Regions from separate parts of the Rahnella sp. CJA17(1/100) genome, predicted to be linked through region 1. Evidence: predicted binding sites of a transcription regulator. Region 1 holds the regulator's gene; each other region holds the start of a gene.
The links. The regulator CRP, encoded in region 1, controls carbon source genes, mostly activating them, when cyclic AMP is high. The targets are predictions, from matches to a motif close to ATGTGANNNNNNTCACAT.
Positions count from the first base shown of each region.

Region 2: a site for CRP is predicted at 1,653-1,670, ahead of AACU55_RS19795 (glycoside-pentoside-hexuronide (GPH):cation symporter). Genes of this name have one in related genera too.
Region 3: a site for CRP is predicted at 1,836-1,853, ahead of garD (galactarate dehydratase). Genes of this name have one in related genera too.
Region 4: a site for CRP is predicted at 1,607-1,624, ahead of AACU55_RS25415 (YjcB family protein). Genes of this name have one in related genera too.

Region 1 is NZ_CAWOJA010000003.1:137,352-141,153, reverse strand. It holds gene AACU55_RS02325 (phosphoribulokinase) at 1-859, shown strand, start outside; gene AACU55_RS02320 (OsmC family protein) at 863-1,270, opposite strand; gene crp (cAMP-activated global transcriptional regulator CRP) at 1,633-2,265, shown strand; gene AACU55_RS02310 (YccS/YhfK family putative transporter) at 2,327-3,802, shown strand, end outside.
Region 2 is NZ_CAWOJA010000055.1:153,973-157,774, reverse strand. It holds gene AACU55_RS19800 (glycoside hydrolase family 43 protein) at 1-81, opposite strand, end outside; gene AACU55_RS19795 (glycoside-pentoside-hexuronide (GPH):cation symporter) at 74-1,516, opposite strand; gene aroP (aromatic amino acid transporter AroP) at 1,733-3,103, opposite strand; gene pdhR (pyruvate dehydrogenase complex transcriptional repressor PdhR) at 3,533-3,802, shown strand, end outside.
Region 3 is NZ_CAWOJA010000093.1:87,095-90,896, forward strand. It holds gene garL (2-dehydro-3-deoxyglucarate aldolase) at 1-103, opposite strand, end outside; gene AACU55_RS25080 (MFS transporter) at 164-1,507, opposite strand; gene garD (galactarate dehydratase) at 2,059-3,630, shown strand; gene exbD (TonB system transport protein ExbD) at 3,702-3,802, opposite strand, start outside.
Region 4 is NZ_CAWOJA010000093.1:163,507-167,308, reverse strand. It holds gene bglX (beta-glucosidase BglX) at 1-833, opposite strand, end outside; gene AACU55_RS25415 (YjcB family protein) at 1,213-1,497, opposite strand; gene malT (HTH-type transcriptional regulator MalT) at 1,750-3,802, opposite strand, start outside.

The DNA of each region.
Region 1 (3,802 bases):
ACATCCTGTTATTGCCGTGACCGGTTCGAGCGGTGCAGGCACCACGACCACCAGCGTGGCATTTCGTAAAATATTTCAGCAGCTTGGTTTGCGTGCGGCGGAACTGGAAGGCGACAGTTTTCATCATTTCACCCGTCCTGAAATGGATGCGGCAATACGCAAGGCGCGCGATCTGGGACGTCATATCAGCTACTTCGGGCCGGAAGCCAACGACTTTGGTTTGCTGGAAAAAAGCTTTATCGAATACGGTAAAACCGGCACTGGCCGTTCACGTAAGTATCTGCATACTTATGACGAAGCCGTTCCCTACAATCAGGTGCCGGGTACCTTTACGCCGTGGCAGGCGTTGCCGGAACCGACGGATATTTTGTTTTACGAAGGGTTACACGGTGGTGTGGTGGCGGACAAAATTGACGTTGCCGCGCAGGTCGACCTGCTGGTCGGCGTAGTGCCTATCGTCAACCTCGAATGGATCCAGAAACTGGTGCGCGATACCGGCGAGCGCGGGCATTCCCGTGAAGCGGTGATGGATTCCGTCGTGCGTTCGATGGATGACTATATCAATTACATTACCCCGCAGTTTTCCCGCACGCACATCAATTTCCAGCGGGTACCCACCATCGACACCTCGAACCCGTTTGCCGCCAAAGCCATTCCGTCACTGGATGAAAGCTTTGTGGTGATTCATTTTCAGGGACTGGATGACATCGATTTCCCGTATCTGCTGGCCATGCTGCAAGGGTCGTTTATCTCGCACATCAAAACACTGGTGGTGCCGGGCGGCAAAATGGGGCTGGCGATGGAGCTGATCATGGCGCCGCTGGTGCAGCGCCTGATGGAAGGCAAGAAGATCGAGTAAACTTTATTCGGCTGCAATCACTTCAAAGCTGTGGGTGATTGTGGCCGCTTTCCCCAGCATCAGAGACACAGAACAGTATTTTTCGGCAGACAGGCTGACTGCGCGTTCAACAATCTTATCGGTCAGATCCTTACCGGTGACGATAAAATGCAGATTGATGTGAGTGAACAGACGCGGCGCTTCTTCGCGGCGTTGTGAGGTCAGCTTCACTTCACAATCACGCACGTCATTACGACCTTTTTGCAAAATTGACACCACGTCGATTGCACTACACCCCCCTGCGGACATCAGTAACATTTCCATCGGGCTTGGGGCTTTATCACCCGCGTTTCCATCCATTGAAATCTGATGACCCGATGCAGACTCACCTAAAAATGTCAGTCCTTCAACCCATTTGACACGTGCATGCATGAACTATTCTCCCGGTGAATAAACTTGTCGAAATCTGCTCTCAGAGTACCCTTTCACCTAAAATCTGGCAACGTAACCCGATCGCCATCATGCTGAAGCGAGACAACAGAAGACAGCATCTCAAACCTGTGCTACAAACAAAGCCGAAACATACTTTCCAGTAAATTGCGGTGACGGTTTTTGCGGTTTAAGTACAGAACCCACGGTGATGACAGCAATAAACAGGCTGTTGCACTCCGACATCCGCTTGCAGCATTTCTGGAGAGTTATATGCTGAAAGGGCGCTTTGGATTTGAAGTGCCGTACAGGGAACTCTGAGCCCTGTGATTTTGGGCAGCGATAACAACAGAGGATAATAGCAAATGGTTCTCGGCAAGCCACAAACAGACCCGACTCTTGAATGGTTCCTGTCTCACTGTCATATACATAAGTATCCTTCTAAAAGTACGCTGATTCACCAGGGTGAAAAAGCCGAAACGCTTTACTACATCGTGAAAGGGTCAGTTGCTGTCCTGATTAAAGATGAAGAAGGCAAGGAAATGATACTGTCCTACCTTAACCAAGGTGACTTCATCGGTGAGCTGGGACTCTTCGAAGAAGGTCAGGAACGCAGTGCCTGGGTACGTGCTAAAACTGCCTGTGAAGTGGCTGAAATTTCATATAAAAAATTCCGCCAGCTGATTCAGGTTAACCCGGATATTCTGATGCGTCTCTCCGCGCAGATGGCCAACCGTCTGCAAGTGACGTCAGAGAAAGTCGGCAACCTTGCCTTCCTTGACGTTACCGGTCGCATCGCTCAAACCTTGCTCAATCTGGCTAAACAGCCTGATGCAATGACCCATCCGGACGGGATGCAAATCAAGATCACCCGCCAGGAAATTGGCCAAATCGTCGGTTGTTCACGTGAAACAGTCGGACGCATTCTCAAAATGCTGGAAGATCAGAGCCTGATCTCCGCACACGGTAAAACGATTGTCGTTTACGGCACACGTTAATCCCTCAAAAATTGGCGCGGCAAAACACTGTCGCGCCTTTTTTATGGGCTAAGCTTTACCCATGACGCTATGGCGAAGACTGTTTTACCATCCTGAAGTGAACTACGCGCTGCGCCAGACGCTGGTGTTGTGCTTACCTGTTGGCATTTGCTGGCTGTTTGGCAATTTGCAAATGGGCCTGCTGTTTTCCCTCTGCCCGGCCTGTTGTAACATCGCCGGTCTGGATACCCCGCATAAACGCTTTTTCAAACGCCTGCTCGTCGGCGGTTCACTCTTTGCCGTGAGCAGCCTTCTGCTGCAACTGATGCTCGAAAGCTGGCATATACCGCTGCCGCTGATCATGCTGTCGCTGGCGTTACTGCTGGGCGTCACCGGTGAAATCAGCCCGCTGCATGCGCGCCTGTTGCCCGGTGCGCTGGTGGCGACTATCTTCACGCTGAGTATGGTGGGTGTGCGCCCGATGTGGCAGGCCCCGGTGTTGTTCGCCGCTGGCACAGCCTGGTACGGATTGTTTAACTGGGCGTGGTTTCGTATTTCGGAAGAACAGCCGATGCGCGAAACGCTCAGCCAGCTCTATCTGCAACTCGCGGATTATTTCGAAGCCAAGTACAGCCTGCTGACGCAACACACCGATCCCGAAACTGCGTTACCCCCACTGCTAACCCGCCAGCAGCAGGTTATCGACCTGATTGCCCTGCTTTATCAGCAATTACACATGTTGCCCCAGCACGGACATCATCATCACCATAAACGGCTGTTTCAGCGTTTTCAGGTGGCGCTCGATTTGCAGGAGCACATTACAGTGAGCCTGCATCAGCCGGAAGAAGTGCAGAAACTGGTGGAGGAAAGCCATGCCGAAGCGGTTATCCGCCGAAATGCGCAGGTGATTTCCACCCGTCTTCGGGTGATTGCCGACGATATTCTTTATCATCGTTTATCCGGGCGCTTTACGATGGCCAATGAGCTGACCGCGCTGGAGAAAATCGCCGCGCGTAACCCGGACAATCCGGTAGGTCAGTTTTGTTATTACCATTTCAGCCGCATTGCCCGTCTGTTACGCACACAGCGGCCGTTGTACAAACGTGACCTGATGAACACCCAGCCGCGTTTGCCCTTCTGGCCCGCGCTGAAAAGCTATCTTTCCTTCAAATCCGTGGCACTGCGTAATGCCGCACGTTTGGGCATTATTCTGGCGATTGGCAGCAGTCTGGGTCTGTTCTTCAATTTGCCCAAACCCTACTGGATCTTGCTGACTATCATGTTGGTCAGCCAGAACGGTTATAACGCCACGCGGGTGAGGATCCAGCACCGTGCACTCGGTACGCTGGCCGGATTGCTGATTGCCTCAGGCTTGCTCAAACTGGAACTGCCGGAAGGCACCACGCTGCTGTGCATGTTGCTGATCACCCTGTTGTCCTATACCGTTCTGCGCAAAAACTACGGACTGGCGATGGTCGGCATGACGGTGACTGCAGTGTATACCCTGCAATTGCTGGCGATGAACGGCGTGCATTTTCTGGTACCACGACTGGTGGAT
Region 2 (3,802 bases), on a different contig from region 1:
AAAGTAATAGTTTCCGTCGCTGTGCAGCCAGATATGCGGATCTGCACGTTGCTCAATCAGCGGGTTGGGATAATTACTCATGTTTCAGCTCCTTGCTGGTCAGTGGGACGCTGAGTGCTTCTGCGTCCTGTGCATTTTTCTCGTCGTGATATTCATTCAGCTCGCGGTAATTACGGCGGCGAATCTCCAGATCTGCCTGAATGGTACGCATGGTTTCGCGATCAACTTTCAGTAAGCGTACAACACCGGCAGTGATGAGGTAGCCCACGCCTGGAATGACGGTGAACAACAACATGATGCCGTTGATGGCATGGTCGCTTTGCTGCGTTGCGCTGGCATTGTAGCCATACGCGGAGAGCAGGAAGCCGACCATCGCACCCGCTACCGCCAGTCCGCATTTCAGGAAGAACAGGTTACCGGAGAAGCTGATGCCGGTAACACGTTTGCCGGTTTTCCATTCGCCGTAATCGTCAACGTCGGCCATCAGCGACCAGTGCAGCGGGGAAGGGAGCTGGTGCATGATGTTGAGGATGAAGTACGCCACCAGAATAAGCGTGGTGGCGTGCGGGTCGAGGAAATAGAATCCGCAGGAGAAAATGGTCAGGATGATATTGGCCCAGAAGAACACTTTCAGTTTGCAGTATTTATCGGTCAGCGGTTTTGCCAGTGCACTGCCGATCATCATGCCCACCACGCCGAGGCTGATAAACATGCTGGCAAAGGATGTGGATTTTTCCATTACCCAGGTGACGTAATACATAGTGGCTGCCATACGGATAAAGCCCGGGCACACGTTGCAGAACGTCAGCAGCAGGATGCGTACCCACTGGTCGTTTTTCCACACATCTTTCAGGTCAGATTTTAAGGCATGTTTTGACGGTACCGCAGGCTGAATACGTTCTTTTACCGAGCTGAAGCAGAACAGGAACATGAACAGCGCGATGATTGCCATCACCCCCATCGACATCTGATAGCCCTTGGCTTTGTCTGCGCCACCGAAAAAGTCGGCCATCGGCAGTAAGGTGGAAGACAGGATCAGTGTCGCGATCCCTACCATAAAGAAGCGGTAAGACTGGCAGGCAACGCGCTCATGCGGATCGGCAGTAATGACGCCGCCCAGCGAGCAGTAGGGAATGTTGATGGCGGTGTAAGTCAGGGACATCAGGAAGTAGGTTACAAACGCATAGATAACTTTGCTGTTGTAACTCCATTCTGGTGTAGTGAACATCAGCACACTGAACAGTACGTATGGCACCGAAACCCATAACAAATACGGGCGGAAACGGCCCCAGCGGGTGGTGGTACGGTCAGCAATCGCGCCCATGATCGGGTCGGTGACGGCATCGATAACACGCACTGATAGCAGCAATACGCCAACCAGTGCCGGGGCTAAACCGAAGATATCTGTGTAAAAATAATTAAGAAACAGCATGATGGCGCCGCCAATCATATTGCAGCCCGCATCCCCCATTCCGTACGCCACTTTCTCTTTGAACGACAGTGCGCCTTCCTTCATGGATGTTCTCTCCGGATTGTGGATAAAAGGATTTTGTTAAAAAACTGTTTGTTAGCCCTGAGTATTGGCCGGAGAAGGGAAGAGGGGTCAGGAGGTAAGAGTCATGAAGATGGACATTTTGGTCATACGGGAGGAAATGTGACGTACCTAACAAAGCGCCCCGGTAAGTCTTCACTTAACCGGGGCGCATTTCCGTTTCAATTTTAAAACGAATACTTAAGCGTTAACGGATTTCCCGCTTTGCTGATTTTTGACCCAGTAACCGATGGCCAGAACTACCAGCCACACCGGGATCAGCCATACGGAGATCGCCATGCCCGGGGTGATAGCCATGATCACCAGAATTGCCGCCATAAACAGCAGGCAGATATAGTTACCCAGCGGATACAGCAGCGCTTTGAACTTAGGTTCCACGCCTTCACGACGTTTCGCCTGACGGAATTTGATGTGCGCCAGACTGATCATCGCCCAGTTGATCACCAGTGCAGACACCACCAGAGCCATCAGCAGACCAAACGCTTCACCCGGCATCAGGTAGTTAATCAGAACACACAGCGCTGTGGTGGCAGCAGAAACGAGGATAGAAGCCACCGGCACGCCGCGCTTGTCGACGTTGAGCAATGCTTTAGGCGCGTTGCCTTGCTGAGCCAGACCAAACAACATGCGGCTGTTGCAGTAAACACAGCTGTTATAAACCGACAGCGCTGCCGTCAGGATCACCACGTTCAGAGCATTCGCTACCAGTGCATCACCCAGGTCATGGAAGATCAGCACAAACGGGCTGGTATCCGGCCCGACACGGGTCCATGGCATCAGGGAAAGCAGGACGGCAAGTGAGCCCACATAGAAAATCAGAATACGGTAGATAACCTGATTGGTCGCTTTAGGAATGCTGGTTTCCGGATTATCCGCTTCAGCCGCAGTAATCCCGACCAGTTCCAGGCCACCGAAAGAGAACATGATGATCGCCATCATCATCACCAGCCCGGTCATGCCATGGGGCAGGAAACCGCCTTGCTCCCACAGGTTGCGAACTGTTGCCTGAGGGCCTGCCGTGTCGCTGAACAGCAGCCAGCCACCGAACAGAATCATCGCCACTACGGCAACCACTTTGATGATCGCAAACCAGAACTCCATCTCGCCAAACACTTTAACGTTAGTCAGGTTGATAGCGTTGATCAGCACGAAGAAAACCGCGGCAGAAGCCCATGTCGGGATTTCTGGCCACCAGAATTGAATATATTTACCGACGGCAGTCAGTTCGGCCATCGCGACCAGAACGTACAGCACCCAGTAATTCCAGCCGGAAGCAAAACCTGCAAATCCGCCCCAGTATTTATAGGCAAAATGACTGAATGAACCGGCAACCGGTTCTTCAACCACCATTTCACCCAACTGACGCATAATTAAGAATGCGATAAAACCCGCAATGGCATAACCGAGAATAATCCCCGGCCCTGCGGACTGAATGACGGAAGCGCTGCCCAGAAACAGCCCTGTACCGACGGCCCCACCTAATGCAATCAACTGAATATGCCGGTTTTTGAGACCGCGCTTCAGCTCATCGCCTTGTTGTTGATCAACCATTTACCTGTCCTCTGTCATTGGGGCAAAACCCATAACATTCTGTGTGTTAGAGAGAATGTAAGGCGATAATTACACTTTTTGTATCTAATTATTTACGGCTGGATTGTGCCTAAAAATCAGGATCATCTACCGTTCGGGCAAGAATAATGTTATGCGGAAAAGTTTGCACGGGGTTTATGCATCATCTGCATAACAAATAGCCAAATTGACTGTAAATTTGTTCAGGATCCATAAAATGTGATCTGAGGCCGGGTAAAAAAGATAAATGATAAAAATTTGTTAAAATGTGCGGGGTCGACGCATTTACTGGGTAGCCATATGGACACAAGGTGAATACTTTGTTACTTTACGGCCACGTTTTTTAAATTGGTATTACCAATTGACTCCGGCAACTTAACAGAGTCGCTACTCGCAGAGAACCGCACATATATGGCTTACAGCAAAATCCGACAGCCTAAGTTATCCGATGTGATCGAGCAGCAACTTGAGTTTCTGATCCTCGAAGGCACCTTGAGACCCGGGGAAAAGCTTCCGCCAGAGCGCGAACTTGCCAAACAGTTTGATGTATCGCGACCTTCTCTCAGAGAGGCAATCCAAAGCCTGGAAGGGAAGGGGCTACTCCTGCGCCGTCAGGGTGGTGGTACTTTCGTACAAAGTAACCTGTGGCAAAGCGTGAGTGATCCGCTGGCTGAGTTACTG
Region 3 (3,802 bases), on a different contig from region 1:
CTTCGGTTGAGATCGGGCTGGATAATGCTGACCAACAGCCAATCAGGGTTTTCCCTTGCAATAAGTCCTGGCGGAACCGGTTTGGAATCATTTGATTACTCATATCTGACCTCATAAAAGGGGGCAGAGCCGGGATGCCCGGATTACCCCGCATCGCAATTTACTATTTCTTAAGTTCCAGACGTTTGATATCGCCGACCACCAGCAGATAGCAAAGCATCGCCATCAGTGCTGAACAGCCCACAAAAATTAATGCCATATTGAAAGAATGCAGACCTTTCACGATGTAGCCGATCACCAGCGGCGTCACGATGGAGGCCACGTTACCGAACACGTTGAAGATGCCGCCGCACAGGCCGATGACTTCTTTTGGCGCAGTATCCGCAATCACCGGCCAGCCGAGCGCTCCGAAACCTTTACCGAAGAACGCCAGCGCCATCAGGGTGACGACCAGTACGTTATTGTCGGTGTAGTTACACAAAATGATGCTGGTGGCTAATAACATGCCCAGCACGATAGGAATTTTACGCGCCACGGTCAGCGAGTAGCCGCGTCTGATCAGAAAATCTGAGAACACGCCACCCAGCACACCGCCCGCAAAACCACACAGCGCAGGAATTGCGGCAATCATCCCCACTTTAAGAATAGACATGCCCTTTTCCTGAACCAGATAAATCGGGAACCAGGTCAGGAAGAACCACGTAATACTGTTAATGAAATACTGTCCGAAGAAGATCCCAAGCATCATGCGGCTGCTCAGCATCTGACGAACGTAGCTCCATTTCGGGCCGTTTTTCGCGCTGTCCGTTTTCTTGTGGTCGATATCAACAACGGCACCGCCGTCTGTCAGATACTCCAGCTCACTTTTAGAAATATGTGGATGTTCCGGCGGGTTGTGAATGAATTTGATCCACACCAGCGTCAGCACAAAACCCAGCACGCCCATCACGATGAAAACATGTTCCCACCCCCAGGCATAAGTCAGCCAGCCCAGCAAAGGCGAAAACAGTGCCAGTGAGAAATACTGTGCGGAGTTAAAAATCGCGGAAGCCGTGCCGCGTTCAGTGGTCGGGAACCAGGCAGCCACAATACGGGCGTTCGCCGGGAAGGATGGAGCTTCGGAGAAACCGAGCATGAAACGCAACATGAACAGCGTCAGTGCGCCGTACGCCAGCGGGAACCAGCCCACAAAACCCTGCAACAGGGTGAACAGCGACCAGAAGAACAGGCTGTAGGTGTACACTTTTTTGGAGCCAAATCTGTCCAGCAGCCAGCCGCCGGGCAATTGCATAATCAGATAAGCCCAGCCGAACGCGGCAAAGATTTGTCCCATGTCGGCAGCATCCAGGCCCAGCTCACGCGCGACCTCGGTTCCCGCGATAGAGAGCGTTGCGCGGTCAGCGTAATTCACCGCCGTGATTAAAAAGATAATCAGCAAAATATAGTAACGGATATGGGTCCGTACCTTACTTTGCGCGATTGTCCCGGACTGAGATTGAATGTTCATGGTGACCCTCATTGTCATAATGCGAAAATTTTTCAGGGAGCTCACCGTTATTGAAATAACGTTTTTCGTTCACCTGTGGTTATTCGCCGTACAGCGTCTTAATTCGAAACAGGCAATAAACACTTTATTTATGATCGCCTGAAATTTACCTGTATTACTTTCAACGTCACCTTCAGAGGGCCAATACAGTATAAAAAGGAGGCCACGAAATAACACTGTGCATTCGCCCAAGAATAGCCCCGTTGATTGTGACTATTCTTTTGCATCCACACATCGGTGTGGGAGGAGAATCACAGATTGTGTGGAACCGATAACCGCTCAAATCAAAGGGTGATTTACATCACATTTATTCTGTCACCTGCCACACAGAATGACGTTCATCGGGCAAAAAGCTGGTCAGTTGCACAATGAGGTTGCCGGAAGACTGCCTTATAATGGATGCCATACCCTGTATTACCAGAGCATGTTTACAAGAACATTATTGAGCGTCAACTTCAGATAATTTACCGGAATTTTTTGTTCCGGGATGTTTAATAAACGCGGAGACAGTTATGTCACGTAATAAAGATAAAGAACACGCTACCGAAGCGCTTTTTATTAAAGTTCATGAAAGCGATAACGTGGCGATTATTGTGAATGACAACGGCTTAAAAGCCGGCACCCGATTTGCGAATGGTCTGGAATTAATTGAGCATATTCCGCAAGGCCATAAAGTGGCGTTAGAACCCATTGCTAAAGGCGGCGATATTATTCGTTACGGAGAAGTCATTGGTTATGCCGTACGGGATATCGCGCAGGGCAGCTGGATTGATGAATCCCTGGTGGAATTACCGGTCGCCCCTGAACTTTACAGCCTGCCGCTGGCCACCCGTGTGCCACCCGCGCTGCCACCACTCGAAGGCTATACCTTTGAAGGCTACCGCAATGCCGACGGCAGCGTCGGCACCAAAAATCTGCTGGGAATCACCACCAGTGTGCATTGCGTAGCGGGCGTAGTGGATTACGTAGTGAAAATCATTGAACGTGATTTGCTGCCGAAATTCCCCAACGTCGACGGTGTCGTGGCACTGAATCATTTGTACGGTTGCGGTGTGGCGATTAACGCCCCTGCGGCCATTATCCCGATCCGTACCATCCACAATCTGGCGCTGAACCCGAACTTTGGCGGCGAAGTCATGGTGGTCGGTCTGGGCTGTGAGAAGCTGCAACCCGAGCGCCTGCTGGAAGGCACGCCGGATGTGCAGGCGATTTCACTCGATGACACGCACATTGTGCGTTTGCAGGATGAGCAACATGTCGGTTTCCAGTCGATGGTTGACGATATCCTGACGGTCGCACAATTTCATCTGGAACGCCTGAACCGCCGCCAGCGCGAAACCTGTCCGGCTTCCGATCTGGTTGTGGGCACACAATGCGGCGGCAGTGATGCCTTCTCCGGCGTAACCGCCAACCCGGCAGTCGGTTACGCTTCGGATTTGCTGGTGCGTTGCGGTGCAACAGTGATGTTCTCGGAAGTCACAGAAGTGCGCGACGCTATCCATCTGCTGACACCGCGTGCAGCGGACGTCGACGTGGGTAAACGTCTGCTGGAAGAAATGGCCTGGTACGATAATTATCTGTCGCTGGGTCAGACCGACCGCAGCGCCAACCCGTCTCCGGGCAACAAAAAAGGCGGTCTGGCTAACGTGGTTGAAAAAGCACTGGGTTCGATTGCTAAATCCGGTACCAGTGCGATTTCAGAAGTGTTGTCTCCGGGACAACGTCCGACCAAAAAAGGCCTGATTTACGCCGCCACACCGGCCAGCGATTTTGTCTGCGGGACACAGCAACTGGCTTCCGGTATTACCGTTCAGGTATTCACCACCGGACGCGGTACGCCATACGGCCTGCTTGCCGTGCCGGTGATTAAAATGGCAACACGTACCACGCTGGCAAACCGCTGGCACGACCTGATGGATATCAATGCCGGGACAATTGCGACCGGTGATGCCACCATCGAGGATGTGGGCTGGGAACTGTTCCATTTCATTCTGGACATCGCCAGCGGTCGCAAGAAAACCTGGTCAGACACCTGGGGCATCCATAATGCGCTGGCGGTGTTTAACCCGGCGCCGGTGACCTGAGTTACCGTTTTGCAGATAAACGAAAGGCCAGCAATGCTGGCCTTTTTTGTGCGTCTGATTTGATTCACAACTTACTGCGCCGCAGCGGCACCGGTTTGTTCTGCACCCACCAGCCCGACTTTCAGGTAACCGGCTTTACGCAAGTTATCCATCACGCTCATCAGCGTTTCGT
Region 4 (3,802 bases), on a different contig from region 1:
CAGTCATCGCGCAGAATATCTTTCAGCAGCCAGGTATTCGAGGTGGCAGGAATACCGTTAACGCTGTTCAGTGCCACCATCACACCGCCGGCACCCGCATCGACTGCCGCTTTATAAGGTGGCATGTAATCGTTGAACATGCGGGTCAGGCTCATGTCCACAGTGTTGTATTCGCGGCCGCCTTCGACAGCACCGTACAACGCATAGTGTTTGACGTTTGCCATGACGGCGTCAGGGGCAGACGGATCTTTGCCCTGATAACCGGTAACCATTTCATGCGCGAGGCGCGAGGTCAGATAGGTATCTTCGCCGAAACCTTCAGAAACACGGCCCCAGCGCGGATCACGGGTGATATCGACCATCGGTGAGAACGTCATGTTCAGGCCATCGGCTGCCGTTTCCTGGGCTGAAATACGTGCGCTGGTCGCCACCGCCTGCATATCCCAGCTCGCCGCCAGACCGAGGCTGATAGGGAAAATCGTGCGCTGCCCATGCACCACGTCATAGGCATAAAACGGAGGAATTTTCAGGCGGCTGTACTGCACCTGATCCTGCATACGGCGGATATCGGGCTTAGTTACCGTGTTAAACACGCCACCGACTTTACCAGCGCGGATGTCAGCCATGATGGCTTCTTTTTGGTACTCAGGCCCCACAGTGACCAGATTCAGCTGACCGATTTTTTCATCAAGGGTCATTTTTTTCATCAAATCGGCAATGAACGCGTTGCGCTCTTTCACCTGATCCTGAGGAATGCCCGTTGTTTCAACGGCGAGAGAAGAAGCAGAACTTACCAGTAACACTAACGCGCCAAGCATGTGATGCGTATTCATCGGAATTCCTTCAACCATAAGCAGGGGAGCCAAATCAGAGAAAATTCAGCAGCCTGAAGCAAACAAAGCAATGATCATTCTAAGAAAAGTATAGAGTGAGAATCTAATACGTCCCTTCAACTATTAGCAATGAATAGTTTAGACGCCAGCACAATATCTTTTTACCTTTCGGTACATCCCGCAATTTACAGGTAATCAGGATGATAGATACAAAAAGACATTCGATGCGTCACGCAAATTTTTATATTTAGGATTACATGACATCCGGCTGAACAAATAATCATCAGAAGTAACACGGGGGAAAGCGCGGGATAACAAAAAGGGCAGAACATGCGGTTCTGCCCTTTAATAATCTGGAATATCCGCTAAGGAAATCGGATTAATAGTAGTAAGACATATCGGTCGGGGTTTTGCTCATGACATCAAAGAAAACGTCTTTGGTGTTTGCCCAGAATTGCGCGACGGCAACGGCGTTGTAGCTCATGCCCATCAGGCTCATGACAAAGAAACAGGTCACGGTGAGGCCGATACCACTGCAAACGAATGCCATGGTATTGCGGCTGGACTGGCGACAAACAATATTAAGCTGACTGGTGCAGAACATCAAAAAAGCGCTCAGCAATTCCCAGCGCATCATTAAAATCCCGGCAGTTAATGTACCCATCGATAAAATCCTTACTTACTACAGCCACTTGCACGAAGCCAAAATCAGCCGGAAGGCTGCTACGACGGGCGGGCAATGGGCTTTACAGAAGAAATGGTGAATTACAATTATGTGACGACGGTCACATTATATCACCGGATTTTATTTTTGAGTAAAAAATGTTCGCTAATAAAAAATAGGCATAACACATCAACTTATTTTGACGATGTGTTATGAAAAGCGGAGAAATCGTGATGTATTTTGAAGAGATAATTACGCGCCGTAACCCATCACTTGTAACAGGTGCTGAGCCTGCTGCACCGCTTCCTGACGGTGCGCAACACCCAGTTTCTGATACAGATTACGGATATGGGTTTTGATGGTCGTTGATGCAACGTCCAGCTCACCGGCAATCTGGTCATTACTGTAGCCGGAGTAAATCAGCCCCAGAACCTGCCACTCGCGCTGCGTCAGCGGGCTGGTACGGATTAGCTCCGGCACTTGCGGATGGGTCAGCAGTTTGTTCACAAAGCCTTCGTCGAAATGCGCAAACTTGTGACGGTGATGCTGGTTAATTTCGCGCAAAATCTGCTGGGCGCGGCGCTGTTCCAGTTCCGGTAGCAGATTAAGCTGGATCAACTGGCGCAGTTGTTGCGCCATCATTTCCCCTTCGATGACGAAATGACTGACAAAACCGGTACGGTTCGCCAGCGCCAGCGCTTCGATCAATGCTTTTTGGGCGTCACTTTTGCGCCCGGTTTGCCAGTAAAGTAAGTTACTCAGCAGCAAATTGCGGTTCAGATCGCTGGTCAGGCGCAACTGCCGGGCATTCTGATTCAGTTCATCGAGCACCACTTCAGCTTCATCAAACTGTTCCAGCAAAATCTGTACGCGGGCAATATTTCGCCACTGACCTTGCTGGAAATGGTTATCTGCCATGTCCGGTTTACGCGCCTGTTGCAGCCACTGGCGTGCAGCGTTTTTATCGCCAATCATCTGCCAGTAAATCACCCGCGGCTTATCGGTATTGGTCAGCCAGTCAATGTGATACTGACCGGTTTTCAGCAATGCTTCACAGCGTTGTAAATGATGATGGGCGTTGTCGAGCTGACCGCGTGCCAGCGAACATTTCGCCAGCATCGCCAGGCATTGCAACTGCTGTTGCGGCTGGAAATTGCTCAGCACATTAAGCCCTTCACGCGCAGCTTCTTCTGCATCATCGAGCCGCGACCATGACCACAACAGTTGGGAACGTAAGCGCAATAAAAATTCGTGCATCGGCAACTGTTCAAGATGCTGTTCGCGCACCAGTTCAAAAGCGCGATCCTGCATCTCAAACGCGGCCTGCAAAAAGCCCTGAGCAATCAGAATTTCACTCTGTTGCAGCAGCGCCCATAAGGCGTAGTGATAGGCTTCATAACGGCGGGCGATTTGCTCGGTCTGCTGCATCAGCGGCAGTGCGCGGGTGAGATCCCCTTTGCAGTGCTGGATTTCACCGGTCACGGACGTGGCCACAATGCGGCTGTAATAGCTTTCATAAGGCAGATAGCGCAGCGCCTCAGTGGCCAGTTTTTCCGCCTCATCCTGACGTCCGTCGTTGATAGCCACCTGTGCCCGCAGGGCATCAAACTCGGCCGCCAGTGCCTGTTCCATCACAATATTATGCTGTTTCATTTCGCTTTCAGCGCGGGCCAGCAACACCTCGACTTCAGCATAACGGTGCTGACTTTGTGCGAGCCATGCCTGCAACAACACCAGTTTAGGATTCTGAATCAGCCGGTCATAAGGCAGAGCGGCAAGACATTCTTCCAGCAACGCCAGCTCGCTTTGATTAAACAGGGCCCAGGCATGTTGCAGCAGAATATCGCGCAGCAAATTGGTGTCTTCGGCACCCAGCGCATGATGAATGGCTTCGGCCGGAAAACCTTGCGCCAGCCAGCCTTCGGCGGCAGCGCGGTGAATGGCAGGCAGCTCAGATGCCAGTTCCCACTGACAACGCTGACGCAGGAATGTGGCAAACAGCGGGTGGAAGTTAAACCATTCGCCGCTGTCATCCATACGGTTGATGAATAATCCCTGACGTTCCAGTTCTTCCAGCCGTTGCTGACCATTTTCGCTGCCGGTCAGGCGCACAATCAGCGCGTCGTTCATTGAGCGTAACAGCGAGCAGCGCAGGAGAAAATCACGCGTCGGGGCATCAACGCGATCCAGCACTTCATCCACCAGATATTCAGAAAGATGGCTGGCATTCAGCCCGGCCAGTTTGCGTGCGGACTGCTGCGTCGAATGCTGTGAAGGGTGGGAAGACTGCCGCGCCGATAACGCG